One region of the Eubacterium ramulus genome, then DNA from elsewhere that is predicted to be linked to it. Evidence: riboswitches for the same ligand, from Rfam matches in the RefSeq annotation. Region 1 holds a riboswitch; the other holds the start of a gene.

Evidence for each region. A riboswitch is a leader RNA that binds a small molecule or an ion and turns the genes downstream of it on or off. The one in region 1 is predicted to bind thiamine pyrophosphate.
Region 2: it holds a riboswitch for thiamine pyrophosphate, as region 1 does, so the genes downstream of both, thiM (hydroxyethylthiazole kinase) here and thiS (sulfur carrier protein ThiS) in region 1, are expected to answer to the same signal.

The regions. Positions count from the first base shown of each region.
Region 1 is NZ_CP173382.1:1,754,702-1,765,398, reverse strand. It holds gene ACIRUQ_RS08455 (thiamine phosphate synthase) at 1-585, opposite strand, end outside; gene thiH (2-iminoacetate synthase ThiH) at 578-1,792, opposite strand; gene ACIRUQ_RS08445 (thiazole synthase) at 1,805-2,587, opposite strand; gene thiF (sulfur carrier protein ThiS adenylyltransferase ThiF) at 2,679-3,332, opposite strand; gene thiS (sulfur carrier protein ThiS) at 3,338-3,535, opposite strand; TPP riboswitch at 3,818-3,924, opposite strand; tRNA gene ACIRUQ_RS08430 (tRNA-Thr) at 4,137-4,209, shown strand; gene ACIRUQ_RS08425 (hypothetical protein) at 4,318-4,614, shown strand; gene ACIRUQ_RS08420 (LysR family transcriptional regulator) at 4,695-5,576, shown strand; gene ACIRUQ_RS08415 (LVIVD repeat-containing protein) at 5,670-7,070, shown strand; gene ACIRUQ_RS08410 (diaminopimelate decarboxylase) at 7,210-8,478, shown strand; tRNA gene ACIRUQ_RS08405 (tRNA-Leu) at 8,566-8,647, shown strand; gene ACIRUQ_RS08400 (BlaI/MecI/CopY family transcriptional regulator) at 8,743-9,144, shown strand; gene ACIRUQ_RS08395 (hypothetical protein) at 9,271-9,963, shown strand; gene ACIRUQ_RS08390 (prephenate dehydrogenase) at 10,094-10,697, opposite strand, start outside.
Region 2 is NZ_CP173382.1:2,756,206-2,766,902, forward strand. It holds gene ACIRUQ_RS12855 (cell wall metabolism sensor histidine kinase WalK) at 1-324, opposite strand, end outside; gene ACIRUQ_RS12860 (response regulator transcription factor) at 321-1,001, opposite strand; gene ACIRUQ_RS12865 (CD1871A family CXXC motif-containing protein) at 1,127-1,243, shown strand; gene ACIRUQ_RS12870 (4Fe-4S binding protein) at 1,236-2,129, shown strand; gene ACIRUQ_RS12875 (TlpA disulfide reductase family protein) at 2,203-3,111, shown strand; gene thiC (phosphomethylpyrimidine synthase ThiC) at 3,199-4,509, opposite strand; gene thiW (energy coupling factor transporter S component ThiW) at 4,820-5,353, opposite strand; gene thiD (bifunctional hydroxymethylpyrimidine kinase/phosphomethylpyrimidine kinase) at 5,462-6,265, opposite strand; gene ACIRUQ_RS12895 (HAD family phosphatase) at 6,298-7,026, opposite strand; gene thiE (thiamine phosphate synthase) at 7,023-7,679, opposite strand; gene thiM (hydroxyethylthiazole kinase) at 7,666-8,487, opposite strand; TPP riboswitch at 8,624-8,732, opposite strand; gene ACIRUQ_RS12910 (acyltransferase) at 9,142-10,230, shown strand; gene tyrS (tyrosine--tRNA ligase) at 10,308-10,697, opposite strand, start outside.

The DNA of each region.
Region 1 (10,697 bases):
CTCCATCATGCCGGACATGATGCAACCGCCGGTGGCACCTGCCGATTGCAGTTCCTGCCATTGAACCGGATCAAATTTAATACCACCGATGCCGTAGACCGGCACGGATACAGACTTGCACACTTCCTGCAGAAAATGCAGACCACGGGGTGCAAGTCCTTTTTTACAGTCTGTCACATAAATGTGTCCTGCAGTGAGATAGGTAACACCCAAATGTTCTGCTTCCCGGGCTTCTGCCACGGAATGGACGGAAGTACCAAGAACCGTGAAGGAAGCAAACTCCGGAGAAGACAAAATCTCTTTTTCAGAGAGCCTCCGCAGCAGAGGAAGGGGCAGATGGATGGATGTGCAGCCAAGTGCAATCGCTTCCTTCCAGAACGTATGGAGAATACAAGGAACATCATATTTGTGACAGATGTCCAACACCTGTGCAGCAAGTGCCAGATAACTCTCTGCCTCCAGATCTTTTTCCCGCAGAATCAGACCTTTTGGATGAGTCTGGCAGATGCGGGTAATCTGTTCCGGATACGGATGTACGGACAGATGCCGGTTTGTCACAGCCAGAAGAGATACTGTATTACACATAGATATAGTCACTCATAACCGGCTGCAGATGATGTTCAAGTAAAGCCTGGTAGATTTCATCCACAGAGCGGCCGTCTGCAATTTCAAACTGATCGTCGCCCTTATCCTCGATATCTTCCACATGGCTGCCGATACCGGTGCTGACACCGGCTGAAATCTTGGTGGCTGCGATATCTACCAGGTGATCCCGGACACGCTCACACTCCCGGGTGGAGACGGTAATGCTGGCATAAGGCATGAACAGCCGGTAGGCACAGACGACCTGCAATAACTGCCGTTCATGGACATCCATAGGATTGATGCGGTCATTGTTGATGATCGGACGCAACCGTGGACAGGAAAAAGCAATCTCAGCATGCGGATATTTCCGCTGCAGCAGATAAGCATGGTAACCGGTGGCAAATGCGTCTTTGCGAAAATCGTCCAGTCCAAGCAGTGCGGCAAATCCGACTCCGCGCATGCCGCCCATCAGAGCGCGCTCCTGGGCATTGATACGATATGGGAAAATACGTTTATGACCGGCCAGATGCAGCGTTTCGTATTTGTCAGAATTATAAGTTTCCTGAAAAACGGTTACATAATCTGCGCCGCAGGCATGCAGATAGGCATACTGATCAGAATTTACCGGATAGATTTCGAGACCGATGACACGGAAATATTTTTTTGCGATCTTGCATGCTTCACCTATATATTCCACGGTGGACATGGTCGGACTTTCTCCGGTAAGAATCAGAATTTCCTGCAGACCGGTGGCGGCGATGGCGGCCATTTCTTTGTCGATCTCTTCCGGTGTCAGGCGGGCACGGTGGATCTTATTGTGACAGTTGAAACCGCAGTAAATGCAGTAATTTTCACAGTAGTTGGCAATATAGATCGGTGTGAACATATAGACACTGTTGCCAAAATGTGCCTTTGTCTCCTTTCGGGCAGCCTGGGCGATTTCTTCCAGAAACGGCAGTGCAGCAGGAGAGAGCAGTGCCTGAAAATCCTGCGGTGTGCGCTCTGTATGCGCCAGAGCACGTTTTACATCTGCTGCAGTAAACTGCTGATAGTCGTAGCTGTTCATGGCATCGATCACCTGATCCATGATATCGGAGCCGATGTTCTGCATATCTGGCAGATAAGTCATGTGATCAATACGGTTTTTCTTCTGATCTTCTAAAATCTCTTCACTTAAAATGCTTTCATTGATATGTTTATTTTCCATAGGTTGCGCCTCCTAGTCCTGTAAAAATCCGGTCAGTGGGGAAGAAGCACTGGCACCGTGTTCAATGGTGCGTCCAAGTCCGGACAGATATGCACTTCGTCCTGCTTCAATGGCTTTTTTGAAAGCTTCAGCCATCAGCGGCACATTGCCGGCAGTGGCCACAGCAGTATTTGCCATAACGGCGGCAGCACCCATTTCCATGGCATCACAGGCCTGAGACGGGCGTCCGATGCCGGCGTCTACAATGATTGGAAGATCAATTTCGTCAATGAGTATCTGAATAAAGTCACGGGTGCTAAGACCTTTGTTGGAACCGATCGGGGAGCCGAGGGGCATGATGCATGCTGCTCCGGCATCTGCCAGTGCACGGGCAGCATTCAGGTCCGGGTACATGTATGGCATGACAACAAAGCCTTCTTTTGCAAGGATTTCTGTAGCTTTGATGGTTTCATAATTATCCGGCAGCAGGTATTTGGAGTCGTGAACAACTTCGATCTTTACAAAATCACCACAGCCGAGTTCCCGGGAGAGACGGGCAATACGCACAGCTTCTTCGGCGTTTCTGGCACCGGAAGTATTTGGCAGCAGTGTGACATTGTCCGGAATATAATCCAGAATATTTGCAAGTCCGCCTTCATTGGCCCGGCGCAGAGCCAGAGTGATGATCTGTGCCCCTGCTTTTTCTACACAGGCTTTTACTAGCTCCAGAGAAAATTTTCCGGAACCGAGAATAAAGCGAGAGGTGAATTCATGTCCTCCAAGTATAAATTTATCTTCGATTGTATTTGTATTCATGATTACGATACCTTTCTTTTTACTAAATGTTTGCGTTATTATCACGGTGACAAATTGTTATGGTCTTAGAAGCAGTTTTGGCACGAGGTGGCTATACATCTTCGTTTCCCAGAAGTAACCGGGTGATCATATTTGCCTCATGGGCCGCACAGATGGCCACTCGTGGTGCCATCAACCCATTGCCATAGGATGGCTCAGATACAGCGTCGCCACACAGGTAAAAATTTTTCATCACCCGACGTGTGGTAATGGTGTTACTGCTGTCAGCACCTGTCATTCCAGTGGCGGACACCAGCTTTTTTTCCGGAAAATATTCCAGAATACCGTTGACAAGCATAGCTTTTGCTACGGGATCGTCAAAGGCTTCACAGACGATGGGGGCATCGGCAAAAAGTTCCCGGAGATTTTCTCTGGTTACCCGGATGCAGTCTGTGCGGATATCCAGATATGGATTGATCTGTTCCAGCAATGATTTCAGAGCATCTGTTTTATACATACCGAGTTGTCCGATGAAATATTGCTGGCGATTTAGATTCGTAATGTCCACCACATCAAAATCAATGAGATGAAGATGTCCGACACCGATGCGGGCCAGTGCACAGGCAACATTGGAACCAAGTCCCCCAAGCCCTGCAATGGCTACATGTCCCTCGGATAGCAGGCGCTGTTTTTCAGGGGAATGGCGTCTGTTCAGTGCATCCATGATCTGCGTTTGTGTCAGCATATTGGTTGGATTCTTATTCATAAATATCAGCCTCCTCCTACAAATGTGACGATTTCCATGCAGTCGCCATCTTTCAGTATGGTTTCAGCATAGCGGTCTTTTGGTAGAATCTCTTCATTTAGTTCCACAACGATGCGGTCTGTCTTGTAGCTGCAGGCTTCCAGATAGGCAGAAACACTGGTGTTGTCTGCAAGAACGACCTCTTTTCCGTTGATTGTGACCATCGTATAAATCCTCCTTCCCAGATGAAAAAAGAGTTCACGAAAGTAATACACCCGTGGTGGTGCACCCCTTCATGAACCCTTTGTTCACTCTCAATTATAACATTATTTTATTATGTTCCTGATTAGATGATGTTAGATAATGGAATTTTGATCATACCATGGAAGAATATGTAGTGATACATACCTTACAGGTAAGAACGTGTGCATCATATACTACGTATTTGGAGTTTCTGCGTGGTTTTCCATTAAAAAAAGAGATACGCGGTAATGTATCTCTCAGTCCATTCGTTCCTTATACATCCCTACGTTGGCATTATCCAAATCAGGTTTGTGGGTCGAAGTTCTCAACTTCCTCTCAGCCTAGTATATAAGCTCCCCATATGTGATTACAAGGCAGAGTATAAAAACAATCATTGAAAATGTCAAGTGTTTTTTGCGAATTTCTTTTAGTAGAGGTCGAAAAGGTGCAAAAAAGGATAATTGTTTCAAAAGTCTGACAATTTACGATTGTTTAGAAAAAAGACACATGGAAAAGGTGTTGACAGAAGAGGGAAAATATTGTATATTTATCAAGTCGGTAATCACTGAGATTACGGAGCAGGCTGCCGTGGCACAGTAGGTAGCGCACCTCATTGGTAGTGAGGAGGTCACGGGTTCGATTCCCGTCGGTAGCTTTTGAACCGGAAACTGTAGAATGCAGTTTCCGGTTTTTTGTTTGTTCGGAAATTCCGATGAATTTCCGAACCTTCTATTAGTTAATGCAGGATGACAGGAGAAAAAGAATGGCAGTAGATATTGATAAAATGACAAATGTATTGGTAGTTTATAATACAGAAGACGCAGAGGAAGTGGAAGTGCGTCTTCGTATGGAAAAAATTGTCTGCGCACGAAAGAAGATCGGATCCGGAAAACATGGGAATTTTCTGCTGGCGATGAATAATTTCGGCGAGGAAATCTATGTCAATCCGGAAGAAGAGACAGCGGCACGTGCTGTGATCGAGGACTGGCGCAGAGAAAAAAGAGGAGCGGGAAAAGGCAGCCACAGTGCCGCAGTCAGAAGCAGCAGAAAAAGGGAATAAAATGCTGTTGCCGCGCGTGATTGCAGGAATTGCACTTGTGATCATCGTTGCCTTATATATTTCTCATTTGAGATAAGACAATGAATGATCTGCAGATAGAATATTTTCTGGCAGCAGCAAGAAATATGAGTTTTTCCAGAGCGGCACAGGAATTGTTTGTATCACAGCCTGCCATCAGCCGGCAGATCCTGGCACTGGAACAAGAACTGGGCTGCCCGCTTTTTGAGCGGCTGAACCGCGGAATCATGCTGACAGCAAACGGTGAGATGTTTTACGATTTTTTTGAACGGTATCGTGGGGAACTGTTTGATCTGAAACTCCGGGCAAAGCTGTCGCTGGAAAACAAAAAACAGGTGTTACATCTTGGTGTGTTGAATAACTGGAATATCTCTGAAATTTTGCTTCCTGTGCTGAAAGAGTTTTCGCAGGAATTTCCAAATGTCAAGGTAGAAGTTAATAGTTATGAGCCTCGTAGTTCCCAGGAGGCTTTGCAGAGTGGCAAAGAAGATGTCATTGTCACCATAGAACCGAAAATCTTAAATATCCAGGGAATTTTACATGCCAAAGTTGCTGATCTTCCCCGGGTGCTGCTCTACAATACGGCCAATGCACCACACCAGGGCGAACTGATTCCCTATGATTTCAGGGGGGAAGAGTTTTTAACGGTGGCGGGAGAGGATAACGATTATGTGACAGATCTGATTCGGAGTGTGTGCAAACCTTATGGATTCACACCGAAGATCCAACCGGTACACAGTACAGATGCAATGATCATGGGGGTACAGTGTGGCCTCGGGGTAGCGGTGACGGATAGCTGGAGCCGGGCACTGGATACTCCCGGATTCGCGTATCTGCCACTGGAATCCACGCATCCGCTGAGTCTGGTATGGCGGAATGAGCACAGGGATCCTGCCATCCGCAGATTTGTGACAATATTGAAAAAAACGATTCACAATGCATAACAAAATGGTTATAGCAAACGGCTCATTTTTTTATTTGACGTATGAAAAAGATTAGATTAGAATAAAATCATCAAGAAAAAAGGAGGCGTAATTATGGCAGACAAATTTTATGCCAAGGGACCGGGAAATAACGGATATATCAAAAACCTGGAAGTTCTCGATTTCAACCCTTGGAATGGTAAAAGCGGTGTTTTCCAGATGCAGGTATACAAGACTGCAGAAGGAAAATATTATCTGTATGGTTCCTGCTTTGGCGGCAGCCAGAATGGTGTTCTGATCGCAGACATTACAGATCCGGAACATACAAGATTTGTAAAACATCTGCAGCTGTTAGATCCGGAAGAATATCCGACTACCTCTACCCCTAAGATCCAGGTAGCTGATGATCTTCTGATCTGTGCAATGACAGCCGGTTCAGGTCCGGGTGCCTTAGTTGAGCAGAGCGAGCTTATGAACATGAAATGTCAGGCCGGTATCCAGATCTGGAGCCTGAAAGAAGATCCGGAGAATCCGAAATATCTGGGTTACTGGGATTGTGGGGTACCACATTCCATCGGTGTTCATCGTTTCATGTATAACGGAGGTCCTTATGTATATCTTTCCTGCGAATCCGAGCGTTTTGAAGGAATGATCATGCGTATTGTAGATATTTCTGATCCGACCAATCCACATGAAGTTGGTAACTGGTGGGCACCTCATCAGTTCGTAGACGGATATCCTTGCAGAACAGTAGATCATCATGCAGGACATGTTCCGTCCTTCATGGATAAAGGATGGATGCATGGACCGCCATTCAGACGTGATGACGGAATTATGTTCTGTGGTTACGGCGGAGATGGTCTGTATGTTCTGGATGCAACAGACGTTACCCGTCCACATCTGTTAGGACAGTTAAAATTTATGCCGGCATTCTCAAGCCATCTGGCAGGAGCACGTACTCATACAGCATTACCGCTGCCGGGTCGTGATCTCTGTGTTGTTACAAACGAGGGCGAGAGATTCCAGTTCTTCCCGGAAGGATCCATCAAAGAAGCACAGGCTATGAATAACATTCATATGGTTGATGTCAGTGATCCGACACATCCGACTCTGATCGCAGAGTTCCCGTATCCGGAAGTACCGGAAGATTTCCCGTATCCGAACTTCAATGTAATGAACCTTGGATGCCAGGGACCGTTCGGACCGCACAATCTGCATGAGCCGATGAGCAACAAGCCATGGCTGGAGCAGAGAGGCGACAGAGTATACTGCTGTTACTTTGCAGCAGGATTGCGTATCTATGATGTATCCGATCCTTATTACATCAAAGAACTTGCATACTTTATTCCGCCAAATCCGAATAAAAAACCGGAAGACTCCTTCTTCCCGGGATTACCGGGTCCGCGTAATGCAATGACAGAAGATTGCTGCGTAGATGACAGAGGATATATCTATGTAACCTGCTTTGATGATGGTTTCTATGTATTAAAGAGAACCGGAGCAGCAGACAATTAAGAAATGCTGAAAGCTAGACGTTAAGACAAAAAAGCAGCCCATTGTCAGGAGAAAATCCTGACGACGGGTTGTTTTTTTTTGTTCTTTTGTGTATGATGTAGAACGAGAGAAAAAAGTGATACGACAAGGAGAAATTAAAATGAAAAAAGAACCATTTGTTACCAAAGAGCAGATCGAAGAGATTGTAAAATCTTATCCGACTCCTTTCCATTTATATGATGAAAAAGGAATCCGTGAAAATGCAAAGGCTGTGAAAGAGGCATTTGCATGGAATCCGGGGTTTCGTGAGTATTTTGCTGTAAAAGCTACACCGAACCCATTTCTGTTAAATATTTTAAGAGAGTACGGATGTGGTGCTGACTGTTCTTCGATGACAGAGCTGATGCTTGCCCATGAACTTGGCATGTCCGGTGAGGAGATCATGTTTTCCTCCAATGATACACCGGCAGAAGAGTTTGTATATGCAAATGAGATTGGTGCGACGATTAATCTGGATGATTTTACCCATATTGATTTTCTGGAGAAAACGATCGGTGCGTTTCCAAAGACCATGAGTCTGCGTTATAATCCGGGCGGAGTGTATACATTGAGCAATGGTATCATGGATAACCCTGGTGATGCAAAATACGGGTTTACAAAAGAGCAGCTTTTTGAGGGATATAAACTTTTGAAAGAAAAAGGAGTGGAGCGTTTCGGTATCCATGCATTCCTCGTAAGTAATACGGTTACCAATGATTATTATCCAACACTTGCACGTACATTATTTGAACTGTGTGTTGAAATCAAAGAGAAACTGGGTATCAAGATCAGTTTTATCAATCTGTCCGGTGGTGTAGGAATCGCATATAAACCGGATCAGGTTCCGAATGATATCCGCGTGATCGGTGCAGGGGTACAGAAGGTATACGAAGAAGTGCTCGTTCCGGCTGATATGGGTGATGTAGCAATCTATACAGAGATGGGAAGATTTATGATGGGACCATATGGCTGCCTCGTGACAAAAGCAATCCATGAGAAACACACATACAAAGAGTATATCGGTGTGGATGCCTGCGCTGCAAACCTGATGCGTCCGGCAATCTATGGAGCATATCATCACATTACCGTGGCAGGTAAAGAAGATGCACCTTGCAACCACAAGTATGATGTGGTAGGTTCTCTTTGCGAGAACTGTGATAAATTCGCAGTAGACCGTATGCTTCCGAAGATTGACATGGGTGATTATCTGGTGATCCATGATACAGGAGCACATGGTTATTCTATGGGATATAATTACAACGGACGCCTCCGCTCGGCAGAAATACTGTTGAAAGAAGATGGCGGCGCACAGCTGATCCGTCGTGCCGAGACACCGAAGGACTATTTTGCAACTTTTGATTGTTTTGACATTATCAAAGGACTGGTATAAAGAAGTAACAAAGAAAAGATAAATTTTTCTTGCAATTTGCATATCTGTATGATATGATTAATGTGTTCGGTAAAAACCGAACACCATGCCGCTGTGGCGGAATTGGCAGACGCACTTGACTCAAAATCAAGCGGGTAACTCCGTGCCGGTTCGAGTCCGGCCAGCGGCATTTGAGAAGCAGGAAAGTGTATCGCTTTCCTGTTTTTTGTAATAAAGAAAAATTTACTTAATGCAAAGAGCATAAAACGCAAGGGGGCGACAGCAATGATTGATAGAACAAACAGATATTATTTGACAACAGCGGAAATGCTTGTGATGCGTGCTATCTGGCTCGCAGATCATGATATGGTTTTAAGTGAAGTAGTAAAAGCTTGCAATGCAGTGTATGAAAAGAACTGGAAACCTCAGACGGTAAGTACTTACCTGAGTCATCTGGTTCAGAAAGAGTTCTTACGAATGGATCGTAATGGTAAGATTTACAGTTATCATCCGATTGTAAAGGCGCAGGAATATATGAAATATGATGTACAGAACTTTGTAGAGTTCTGGGGGCTGACACCGGCGGAGATGATGAAGAATTATCTTGCAATCCGTGGATCATCCAAGGAAGAGCGTGATGAACTTCGTGCCAGCATTGCGAAAATGGAAGAAGAACAGTCAAAATAAATATCGTATAAATGGAGATAAAAGTCAGGAAATGGAGCGTTTCTTGACTTTTTCTATCTATACAAGTAAAATATAATGGAGATTTTGACCAAAATATTACTTTGAAAGAAAGGCAGACTAAAAAGAATGAAAAAATTAATCGTGGGGTTATTAATGACAGCGATGATCTGTTCTCTGGTGGCCTGTGGTGGAAAGAATCAGAGCAGTGCAGGAACGGATACATCTGCAGTAGGAGAAACAGCAGAGAATGCAGACAGCAGTGCATCGTCGGAGGATGTTGTTGCTTATCAGGCAGGAACCTGGGATGGTGTTACTTATACAAATACAAGTCTTGGTATGTGCCTGACACTTCCGGATGGCTGGCAGATTGGTACACAGGAGCAGATTGATGCTGTGGAAAGTGCCGGACAGCAGGTGACAGGCAATACAGATAATATGGGTGATACCAGCAGTTATGAATTCTATATTTATAATCCAAATACCGGATCTACGATTGCAATGATGACAGAGGATCTGACGATGTTTGGTGAAGTGACAGCTCAGGAGTACGCAAATACACTTGCCGGGCAACTGATGAGTTATTCCGATCAGGGTATTACTTACAATTTTAATGGTATTACAGACAGTGTCATTGGTACGAGCCCGTTTGTATCTTTCGCCGGTATGGCGGAATATCAGGGCAGCTATATTTACCAGTATTATGCAGTGACGGAAAATGGCGGACGGATGATTACAATCATTGCCACAGGACCGGCAGAAGCAGGGCAGGCAGAATGTGAAGCTGTTCTGTCATCTATCCAGCCGCTTTCACAAAATTAAAAAGGACACAGGTATTGGAGAAAGTAAAGCAGACATTCGCAATCCGCAAACAGACCAGTTTCAGAAGAACGATCCATAGGGGTGGGTATCGTTCTTCCTGAAGCTGGTCTATTTTTTGAAAAAAGAAAAATTATTTCTCATACACGGTGTAGTGATATTTGCGTAACAGTTCTACTGCGTGATCATAAGCATTACTATCGTAAAATTCCACCTGAAGAACACCCTGTTGGAACTCGCGGTTATGGATGATGCCGATGTTCTTGATACTGATGTTGTTGGAAGCCAAGATCGTAGCAATGGTGGCGATTCCGCCTGCTTCATCAATCAGATCACAGAACAGCTGGTAAACCGGGCGGATCGGACCACGATGCGAGATGTTGAAAGAATCACGGTATTCCTTGGCAGAACTGAAAAATTCTTTGATCTCTTCCGGGTGACTTTCTGCTATGGTGTTTCTGGTTTCCTTCAGTGCATTGACATAGGTATCGATTAGTTCCAGAATCTGATTGCGGTTTGCCAGACATATGTTTTCCCACATGGTAGGATCGGAAGATGCCACGCGGGTGATATCTTTGAATCCACCGGCTGCAATCGTACGCAGTGTCTCATCAGAGTCATCCAGATTTTTTACCAGATTGACCAGTGTAGAGGCTATGACCGTAGGAAGATGGCTGATGGAACCGACAGAAAAATCATGTTTTTTATAATCCAGAATCAATGGAACCGCACCGATC
Region 2 (10,697 bases), 1.0 Mb from region 1:
GCTTATAAAATAGGTGACTACCCCACCCATAAGCGCCAGTACGGCTGAGATTATAAAACTGTTTCTTTTATAGTCAGCTTTATTATTGTACACCTGCAAAGAAAAGTCATTTGCAAACTCATCCCACTTATCCTCAGGAATGCTGATATATATTTCATCCGAATCATCCACATTTACATCTTCCTGAGCATCAACAGCCTCTTGCAGGGAGTCGATATAATACACACCATTTTTATAGACAAGCATCGTCAGGCAGCCACATATGACTGCAATATATAATGTAATGATACAGGTCAGTCTCCACTGCAGCGACATTTTTTTCATTGATCGAACTCCTCTCGTATTTTATAGCCCTCACCCACTTTGTTCAAAATCGGGTCATATTCCAGCACAGCCTTAAGTTTTCTTCTAAGGGAAGACATATGCACCCGGATGGATCCACTAAAACTGTCCGCAGTTGCATCCCAGACATGCTCGATCAGTTCCTCCTGGCTTACCGGTCTGCCCAGATTCAGAAGCAAATATTCCAAAATACCACTTTCTTTTCTTGTCAGGGGAACCGGTTTCCCTTTTGCATATGCCTCACGTTTTACCGTGTCGAACCTTATCCCGCCACTTTCCAGACATACATTCTTCTGCACAAATTTTCTTCTTGTCAGGCTTCTGATACGTGCCTCAAGCTCCTGCAGATGGAACGGTTTTTCCATATAATCATTTGCTCCTGCATCCAGTCCTTCCACTTTATCTGCGATCTGTCCTCTTGCTGATAATATAAGAACCTTTGTCTCCTCATTTCTCTGTCTGAGTTCCTTCAGGATCTCCATCCCATCCATCCCGGGCAGATTCAGATCCAGAACGATCAGATCATAATTCTCTGCCAGAATACATTCAAAAGCCTCTTCCCCATCATAGCAGGTATCCACTTCATATCCGGCAGCATACAGGCTTTTTGCAACTGTATCACATATTTGTTTTTCATCTTCAACTATTAATAATCTCAAAATGTTTTCACCTGTTTCTTAACAAAAATTTTACAACAGTTATTGTATAATACCAAAGTCAGCTGGTCAACAAATACAACAAACAAAGGAGCAACAATATCTTGAAATGTAAAAAAATAGGTCAAATGTTTGTGCTCATCGCAGGTATCACTATGGTGAGTTATGGTGCGATCCGGGGGGAAGCAGCTACTGTGCTTGCTAAAGCAATAAAATTATGTCTGGAGTGTGTCGGAATTGGATAAGAAAAAGAAATCACGATCAAAAAAAATAGCCGGAATTCGTGGATGGATACAGGCAGTTGCCACGCTGCTCACCAATATCCACATTCCAAATTTATTTAAAGGCAAAATATATCAGGGGAACGCAAAAGCAGTATGTGTACCGGGCTTAAACTGTTATTCCTGTCCCGCTGCAACGGGAGCATGTCCGATCGGTGCCTTTCAGGCGGTCGTCGGATCATCCAGATTTAAATTTTCCTACTACATCACCGGCTTTTTTATTTTACTCGGTGTGACACTTGGAAGATTTATATGTGGTTTTTTGTGTCCGTTTGGATGGTTTCAGGATCTGCTTCATAAAATCCCCGGGAAAAAGTTTTCAACAGCCCGGCTGAAGCCACTCAGATACCTGAAATACATCATCCTTATTGTTTTCGTTATCCTTCTACCGATGCTTATAACGAACTCAATCGGAATGGGAGACCCGTTCTTCTGTAAATATATTTGTCCGCAAGGTGTTCTGGAAGGGGCTATCCCACTTTCACTTGGAAACGCTGCGATACGATCTGCACTGGGAACTCTTTTTTCCTTTAAATGCCTTATTTTAATTACGGTTGTTGTGTTAAGTATTTTGTTTTACAGACCTTTCTGTAAATGGATCTGTCCTCTTGGCGCAATCTACTCATTGTTTAATAAGATAAGCTTTCTCACGATCAAAGTTGAGAACAGCAAATGTGTCGGATGTAATCAATGTGTAACCGCATGTAAAATGGATGTGGATGTATGTAAGACGCCAGATCATCCGGAATGCATACGATGCGGTGCCTGCATAAAGGCTTGTCCGAAAGATGCCATCCACTATCAGTTTATGGGAAAACCCTGTAAGAAAAAGAAGCACAGCAGTCAGTAACAGACAACCGGTAACTATTTATTTTTTGCAGAATCACTGCACATTATATCATTACGAAAAGGAGCAATTACTCATGAAAACAAAAAGATCTTTATTACTTATTTTTACACTCTGCGCAGCATTATCGCTTACTGCATGTAACGGAAAACAACCTGCTAACACAGAAAAACCGCAGGATACCCAGACAGAATCCAGTACAGCTTCTTCTGATGATTCCAGTTCTGAACTGGATGATTTATATCAGCAGGAAAACCAGCTTTTTGCAGATCATAAAGACGTATGGGACAAGGTATTTGGCATGATGAGCAAAAGCACTGCTGATCCAAGCGGAAATTATGCCGATTATCTGGCAGGCACTGTGGAATCAAACAAAGACTCCTTCACAGAGGATGAGTTGAAAACACTTAATGATGATATTGAAACGATTAGAAAAATTGAAGAAAAAATCGCCGCAATTGAAAAGAAAAATGCTGCATCCGACAGCAACAGTGAGAAAAACAATTCCGACGATGTATCTCCTTTCAAAGATTTTTCCGCAAAGGATTTTGATGGCAATTCTGTTGATGAAAGCCTGTTTTCCAAAAATGCCGTAACCGCTGTTAATTTCTGGTTTACCGGATGCAAACCTTGTGTTGCTGAATTATCTAAACTGAATGAACTGAACGATGCTATCAAAGCAGCCGGTGGTGAAGTAATAGGAATCAACACAGAAACCTTCGACGGAAATGAAACAGCCATAAAAGAAGCTGCAGATATCCTGAAAAGCCAGGGCGCCAAATATCGCAATCTTTCCGTTGATTCTTCTTCTGCTGCAGGTAAATACGCTTCCAATATCATGGCCTTTCCTACAACAATCCTGGTCGACAGAAATGGCAATATTGTAGGTGAGCCTATGCTCGGCGGAATTGATGATCAGAAGAACTATGATACTTTGATGAAACAGATTCAGTCTGTCATTGATGCAGACAGCGCGAATAAATAATCCTGTTCATGAAAATATAAGTGTAAACTTTGAAAGAAGCTGTCTCTCATTCGAAAGACAGCTTCTCTTATTTTTTCTAAATTTTGATTATAAAATATCAATATACTCCCCTGCAAGTGCCTTATTCATACTGCGCACTGCACAGAATTTTCCACACATACTACATGTGTCACTGTGATCTTCTTCCGGGCTTCTGCTGTCGCGGATTGCTTTTGCAGTCTCCGGATCCAGTGCACATGCATACTGGGCATCCCAGTCAAGTTTCTGACGAGCCTCTGCCATCTTGTCGTCGATATCACGGGCTCCCGGAACACCTTTTGCAATATCTGCTGCATGAGCTGCAATTTTAGATGCGATAATTCCCTGTTTTACATCTTCTACGTTTGGAAGTGCCAGATGCTCTGCCGGTGTAACATAACACAGGAAAGCTGCTCCATTCATTGCTGCCACAGCACCACCGATGGCACTTGTGATATGGTCATATCCAGGTGCGATATCAGTTACGATCGGTCCTAATACATAGAACGGTGCGCCCATACAGATACTCTGCTGTACTTTCATATTTGCAGCTACCTGATCAAGCGGCACATGGCCCGGGCCTTCTACCATAACCTGTACGTTGTGATCCCATGCTCTCTTGGTCAGTTCTCCAAGTCTTACCAGCTCTTCAATCTGACATACATCTGTGGCATCTGCCAGACAACCCGGTCTGCAGGCATCACCCAGAGAAACGGTCACATCATACTCTTCGCAGATATCAAGGATTTCATCATAATACTCGTAAAACGGATTTTCCTCTCCGGTCATGCTCATCCATGCAAATACCAGACTTCCGCCACGGCTTACGATGTTCATTTTACGTTTATGTTTTTTGATCTGTTCAATGGTCTTTCTTGTAATTCCACAGTGGAGTGTCACAAAATCCACTCCATCTTCGGCATGCATCCGAATGACATCAATAAAATCTCTGGCTGTCAATGTAGCCAGATCTCTCTGATAATGGATGACGCTGTCATAAACCGGAACGGTACCGATCATGGCCGGACATTCGCTTGTCAGCTTTCTTCTGAATGGCTGGGTATTTCCGTGGCTGGACAGATCCATGATTGCCTCAGCACCCAGATTTACTGCGCTCATTACTTTCTGCATCTCAATATCGTAATCTTTACAGTCTCTGGATACTCCCAGATTTACATTGATTTTGGTACGCAGCATGCTGCCGACTCCCTCCGGATTCAAGCAGGTATGATTCCTGTTTGCGCAAATGGCTACTTTACCCTCTGCTACCAGCTTCATCAGCGCCTCGGACGTCATATGTTCTTTCTTCGCAACAGCCTCGATCTCCGGTGTCACGATTCCTTTTCTTGCTGCGTCCATCTGTGTTGTGTAATTTCTCATCTTGTTCTCCTTCTTCTATTTTATGGATTTTCATAACAACTCCTGTGAGCGAGGACGTGCAGTGATTCTGAAACAGATATGTCAGCTTATGCTGACCAGAATCACGCACCAGGTCTCACGTACGTTTGACTTGCATTTTCACACAGAGTCGTTTTCACAACATTTTTCTTATGCGACAGAAGGTGGTGCTCCCAATCTGCCGCTATGCATTACCTTTTTACGTTACTGTTCATTGATCACATGTAGTAAAGCGGACATTTGCAATCCGCTTTCGCTACTTGATCACGCTTGCATGCGTATTTTCTTATTTTTATTGGCTCATTTTCATTTCTTTTTTCGCCGGATGTCTGTACATACTGATCACGCCGCCTTTCTGCAGCGCAGTTACAAGAAAATATGCAAGGATACTTCCTACTACTGTGGAAACAAGAAATGGCACAATGTATACAAACAAACCTCCCGGATTTAATCCCATCATCAGTTTTGCAACCGGATAAGCAGCCAGACCGCCAAGGATTCCGGTTCCGGATGCCTCTGCGATACAGGTCAGCCACAGTTTTCGGAATGCCATATAAGCCAGACCACAGCATAATGCACCGATCATACTTCCCGGGAATGCCATCAGGCTTCCCAGTCCCAGCAGATTACGGAGCAGGCTTGCGCAAAATGCAATGCCGACCCCCCATCCCGGTCCAAGTACAACCGCCGCCAGAATATTTACCATATGCTGCACCGGTGCACATTTGCTGCCAAAAATCGGAAAACTGAGCAGGCTTCCTACCACAGCAACCGCTGTCAGAACACCCGCCATCGCAAGTTTTTTCACTGTGTCACTCTGTTTCATTTTCTCTTAACCTCCTTTTTATGCTTTTTTATTTATTTTTTCCACCTGAATACAGCTCTCATTTATCATAAAGTATATTGGGCGGTAAAAATCTTTTATTTTCATCACTTAATTTACTGACGTAAATTCGTTTTTTATCGCAAATCCATGATCCATCGGTCCACTGCCGGATCCCAGATCCAGCATGGCTGCCAACGCACCGGAAATATATTCCTTTGCACGTTCTACTGCCGTCTGCAGATCATAACCTTTTGCCAGATTAGAAGCAATGGCTGAGGATAAAGTGCATCCGGTTCCATGGGTATTCGGATTGTCAATACGTTTTCCTTCAAACCAGTGATACGTGCCATCTGCAAAAAGCAGGTCATTGGCCGTATGAATCTGATGTCCGCCTTTGCAAAGTACCGCACAGTCATACTCCTTTGAAATCTGCTCTGCTGCCCGGATCATATCCTCTGCGCTTTTGATTTTCATTCCGGTCAGCACTTCTGCCTCCGGAATGTTTGGTGTCAGAACAGTGGCCAGTGGAAATAATTTCTGTTTTAACGTATCCGTGGCATCCTCACTGATAAGCCGCGCCCCGCTGGTCGCCACCATCACCGGATCCACTACGATATTTTTTGCTTTATACCGCTCCAGTTTTTCTGCGATCACACAGATCAGCCCTTTCTCGGAAACCATTCCGATCTTGACTGCATCCGGAAAAATATCCGTAAAAATACTATCCAGTTCCTGTCCCAGAAACTCCGGCGTTGCATTTAAGATTCCCATGACACCGGTCGTGTTCTGGGCAGTCAGGGCTGTGATCGCGCTCATGGCATATACACCATTTGCCATCATTGTCTTGATATCCGCCTGAATGCCGGCACCTCCGCTGGAATCACTTCCGGCAATTGTTACTGCTGTTTTCATATACTTCACCTCCTCTGATCTGTCACAACGATTTACTGTTTCATCCAGGATTGCCGGAAATCCAGCAATGAAGTCAAATACAACTCCCCGGTCTCACGCACGCCTTCCTGATCGGTCTCACCGTCCGCATCGTATACGCCAATTGTCCGAAACCCTGCATTTTTTGCGGTTTTCAACGCATAGAGAGAATCTTCAAAAACCAGTGTTTCTTCTGGTTTTGTGCCAAGACTTTTTGCTGCCAGCTGATAAATCAGCGGTTCATGCTTGCTGATTCCCACTTCCCCGGTGGTATAAATCTGCTGCAGATACCCATACAGACCATTTCGCTGCAATGCCTTTGTCACATGCTCCCGCGGACTGGAAGTTGCTGCGATCATTTTTACATTTTGATCCTGCAAAAAGTGCAACAGTTCTTTCGCCCCTTCTTTGGGCTGTACTTCATAAAAATAGAAGTCCCGGATCATCTGTTCGATTCCATTTAAAATTTCCTGAGGTGTATCCGGAAGCTGATACTGTTCTTTCAAATAATCCGCACCCTGCTCCATGCTCATGGAAAACAGGATCTGACTCAAACCTGCTTCCGGTTGAATACCACGTTTTTGCAGATACCGAACTCCAAGGTCATTCCAGACTGCCATGGAATCCAGTAATACACCATCCAGGTCAAAAATTGCACCGCAAATTTCTGTTTCTGGAATTCCACCTTTCCGTGTGATATCTTTCTGAGTCAAATTCTCCTGCATTACTTCTTTCTGAATCATGCCTTCACCATTTCTGCCGTAGCAATTTTCAGATCTTGTGCTGCTTTTCTGATATCCGGCTGCGCATAGATCGCACTGATCACCGCGATACCGCAAATACCGCTTCCAGCCAGTGTGGACACATTTTCCTGTGTGATACCGCCGATGGCAATAACCGGAATGGATACCGCTTCACAGATTGCTTTCAATGTCTCATGCGGCACCTCTGTGGCATCATCCTTGGAACCGGTCGGGAATACCGCACCGACTCCCAGATAATCTGCTCCATGCTTTTCTGCCAGAATCGCCTGCTCTACTGTCTGAGCTGACACACCGATGATCTTATCCGGACCTAATTTTGCACGGACATCTCCGGCTTCCATATCACTCTGTCCCACATGCACACCGTCTGCATCCATGGCCAGTGCAATATCCACATTGTCATTGATAATGAACGGTACGTTATATTCTCTGCAAAGCACCTGCAAATCCTTTGCTTCTTCCATAAAATGCGCCTCATCCAGTTGTTTTTCTCTTAACTGTACAAAGGTTACGCCGCCCTCCAGACTTTCTTTTACCACAGAATGCAACGTTCTTCCATTCAACCAGTGACTGTCTGTCACTGCATATAAAAGTAACTGATCCTTTGTCAATATATCTCTATCGAATTTCATATTTTGCCCCCTGATCTAACATCTGTGCGCTCATGTTGTAAATGGCATCGATGATACGATTACGATATGTAGCATTGCCATCCCCTTCCTGCATGTTGCCCCAGCCAATCTCACCGGCAAGTCCCATGACACACACTGCTGCCGCTGCCGCCTCCAGCTGATCATCCGGATTTGCGGTAATATATGCGGTCATCACGCCGGATAACTGACAACCGGTTCCTGTGATTTTTCCCATTTCCGGCCTGCCATTCCGGATGACATAACATGTTTCTCCGTCACTGACCAGATCAATGGCTCCGGTAATGGCTACGATAGAACCGCTCTTTTTCGCAAACTCTTTCACAAATGAAACTGCCTGATCCAAAGTTTCTTCTGTCACAGCATCTGCCACATCTGCATCGACACCTTTTGTGGTGCCACTTCCGGATGCCAGTGTCTTAATCTCAGAAATATTGCCACGGATCACAGTCGGATGTAAAGTATCCATAAGCTCAATGGCGGTTCCGGTGCGAAGTGCGGATGCACCTGCTCCTACCGGATCCAGTAAAACCGGATGTCCCATCTCTTTTGCCCGTTTTCCTGCAAGCAACATTCCTGCGATCGTTCGTTTATTTAACGTCCCGATATTGATATTCAGGCCGCCGCAGATGCTGGTGATATCTTCCACTTCCTCTGCCTCATCTGCCATGATCGGGCTTCCGCCACAGGCAAGCAGTACGTTTGCCACATCATTTACGGTTACATAATTTGTGATATTGTGTACCAGAGGTACCTGCGTTCTCACATTTTCCAGACATGTTCCTAACATTTTATTTTTCTCCTTAAAAGCAATTTATCATCAAAAAACACACGATCAGTATTATTTTATAATCATCATTTTAAGCAATGAACACAAAAGCGGATACACCAAAATCGGCATATCCGCTTAATAAACAATACAAAAAATACTGCATCCGCTGTATCCCTACGTTGGCATTATCCAAATCAGGTTACGGGTCCAGACCACTTAGTCTGCTCTCAGCCTGCTGTCGGCAAGCTCCCCATTTATTCTCTTGTCAGGTTTCACAGAACAATTCCTGCAAAACATACGGTCAATTATTATCTGATGTTTCATCTCAGACACTCTCATTAACTGACGACATTATAGCACTGCACTTTTTTAATTGCAATATATCTTTCCGAATTTTTCGCATTGTGTTAGAATGGTGTTACAGTTCACTCATCATATGTATTCAAATATTGATCATGCTTGCATGAGGAAATATTTGGATACATAATGATGAAGGGAGCGCCTTTTTATGAGCAAAAGTAGTAGCGTAGCTACGGAGAAGTCCTGAAAGGACGTTTTGCGAATGGCGCGTGTGAACAGTAACAGAATGGTTACATTACTGTTCACCACTTGCAAAATGGGGAGTCTCAACTCAGACTGAGATAAAATCTATTATTTGGGAGAAATCACATTATGACAAACACGGCAAAAACGCCGCATCCGGTCACCGCCGGACATTCGGAACGCAACATCAGCTTCGATCTGATTCGTATTCTGGCAATTTTTCTTGTCATGTACAATCACCGCGAAACTTATATCTTTTATCATCATGTGCCACACATGGGACTGCGCTACATTCTTTCCATGTGCGGAGCAGCTTTCTGCAAATGCGGACCACCGCTTTTCTTTATGGTATCCGGTGCCCTGATCCTTCACAAAAAAGAATCTTTCCGACGGATTTTTCAGCACCGTATTTTACGGATTTTAATCGTAATGGTGATCCTAAGCATCCTGATCGTGACACTGATCCCGGATTCGGATTCCTTTCTCAAAACATTTTTTTCCGGACTGAACTGGTATCTGTATGCCTATATAGGTTACCTGTTGATGCTCCCGTTTCTGCGAATTCTGGTAAACCATATGACAAGAAAAGATATGCGGCTGTTTTTTATTCTGACAGCCATCGCATACTCCGTCAGCGGCATCCTGATTCCTTTTCGAGGTGTGGAAGAAGCATTTACCGGATTCCTTCCCATTTTCAGTTCACCCTTCGGAAGCAGCTGCTGGAACCTGGCATTTCCGGTACTTGCCTACTGTCTGGTCAGTTTTTCCAAACACGAAGAAAACCCGGCCCGAAAAAAGCGGATGCTTCTGATACTTCTGATCGGTACCATCGCCAGCCTGGTCATCGCCATGCTTCTGATGAATTATGATCTGACCGCAAAGCACGGTAAACATATGGAACTGATCGCACAGCATGCTGTTTTGTTTCCCTGCTGCTTTATTTTTTATGGTTTATACGAAGGTTTTTCCGGAAAATCCATCCGGCTGCCTTTCTCAGGAAAAGTGCTGGCAGAATTCTCAGCAGCTACGTTCGGCATGTTCCTGATTGAGACACACACCGGATTTTCAGAACAGATTTTTGACTTTGTAGCATCCTGGTTTCCGCATTCCGCAGGTCCCTACCTGTGCAGTCTGTTATCCATTGTACTGCAGTTACTGCTGTACTTTCTGGCGATTTTCGCACTGCGAAAAATCCCACCAATCCGAAAGATATTGTAATAACGTAAGTTGTGAAGCAGAAAAAGAGGCCGCCGCTTTTCGATAAATCATCGGAAAGTAGCGACCTCTCTTAAATTTTACTCAAAAATAATTTTACGATAGTTCTTTTTACCACGGCGTAATACAAAGTCCTCTTTATTGATGTCTTCCGGTTTGTAAGAAGCTTCAATTGATCCTACTTTTTCACCGTTTACAGCAACTCCGCCCTGCTGTACCGCACGACGTGCCTCAGAACGGGATGCACATAATCCGGAAGCAACCAGCAGACCCATGATGTCGATCTCACCGTCACGCAGATTTTCTTCTGTAATAACTGCAGTCGGCATATTTGCTGCATTTCCGCCGGAGAACAGTGCACGTGCACTCTCCTGTGCTTTTGCAGCTTCTTCCTCTCCGTGAACCAGTTTGGTCAGCTCAAATGCAAGGATTTCTTTTGCCGTATTTAACTGACTTCCTTCCCATTTATC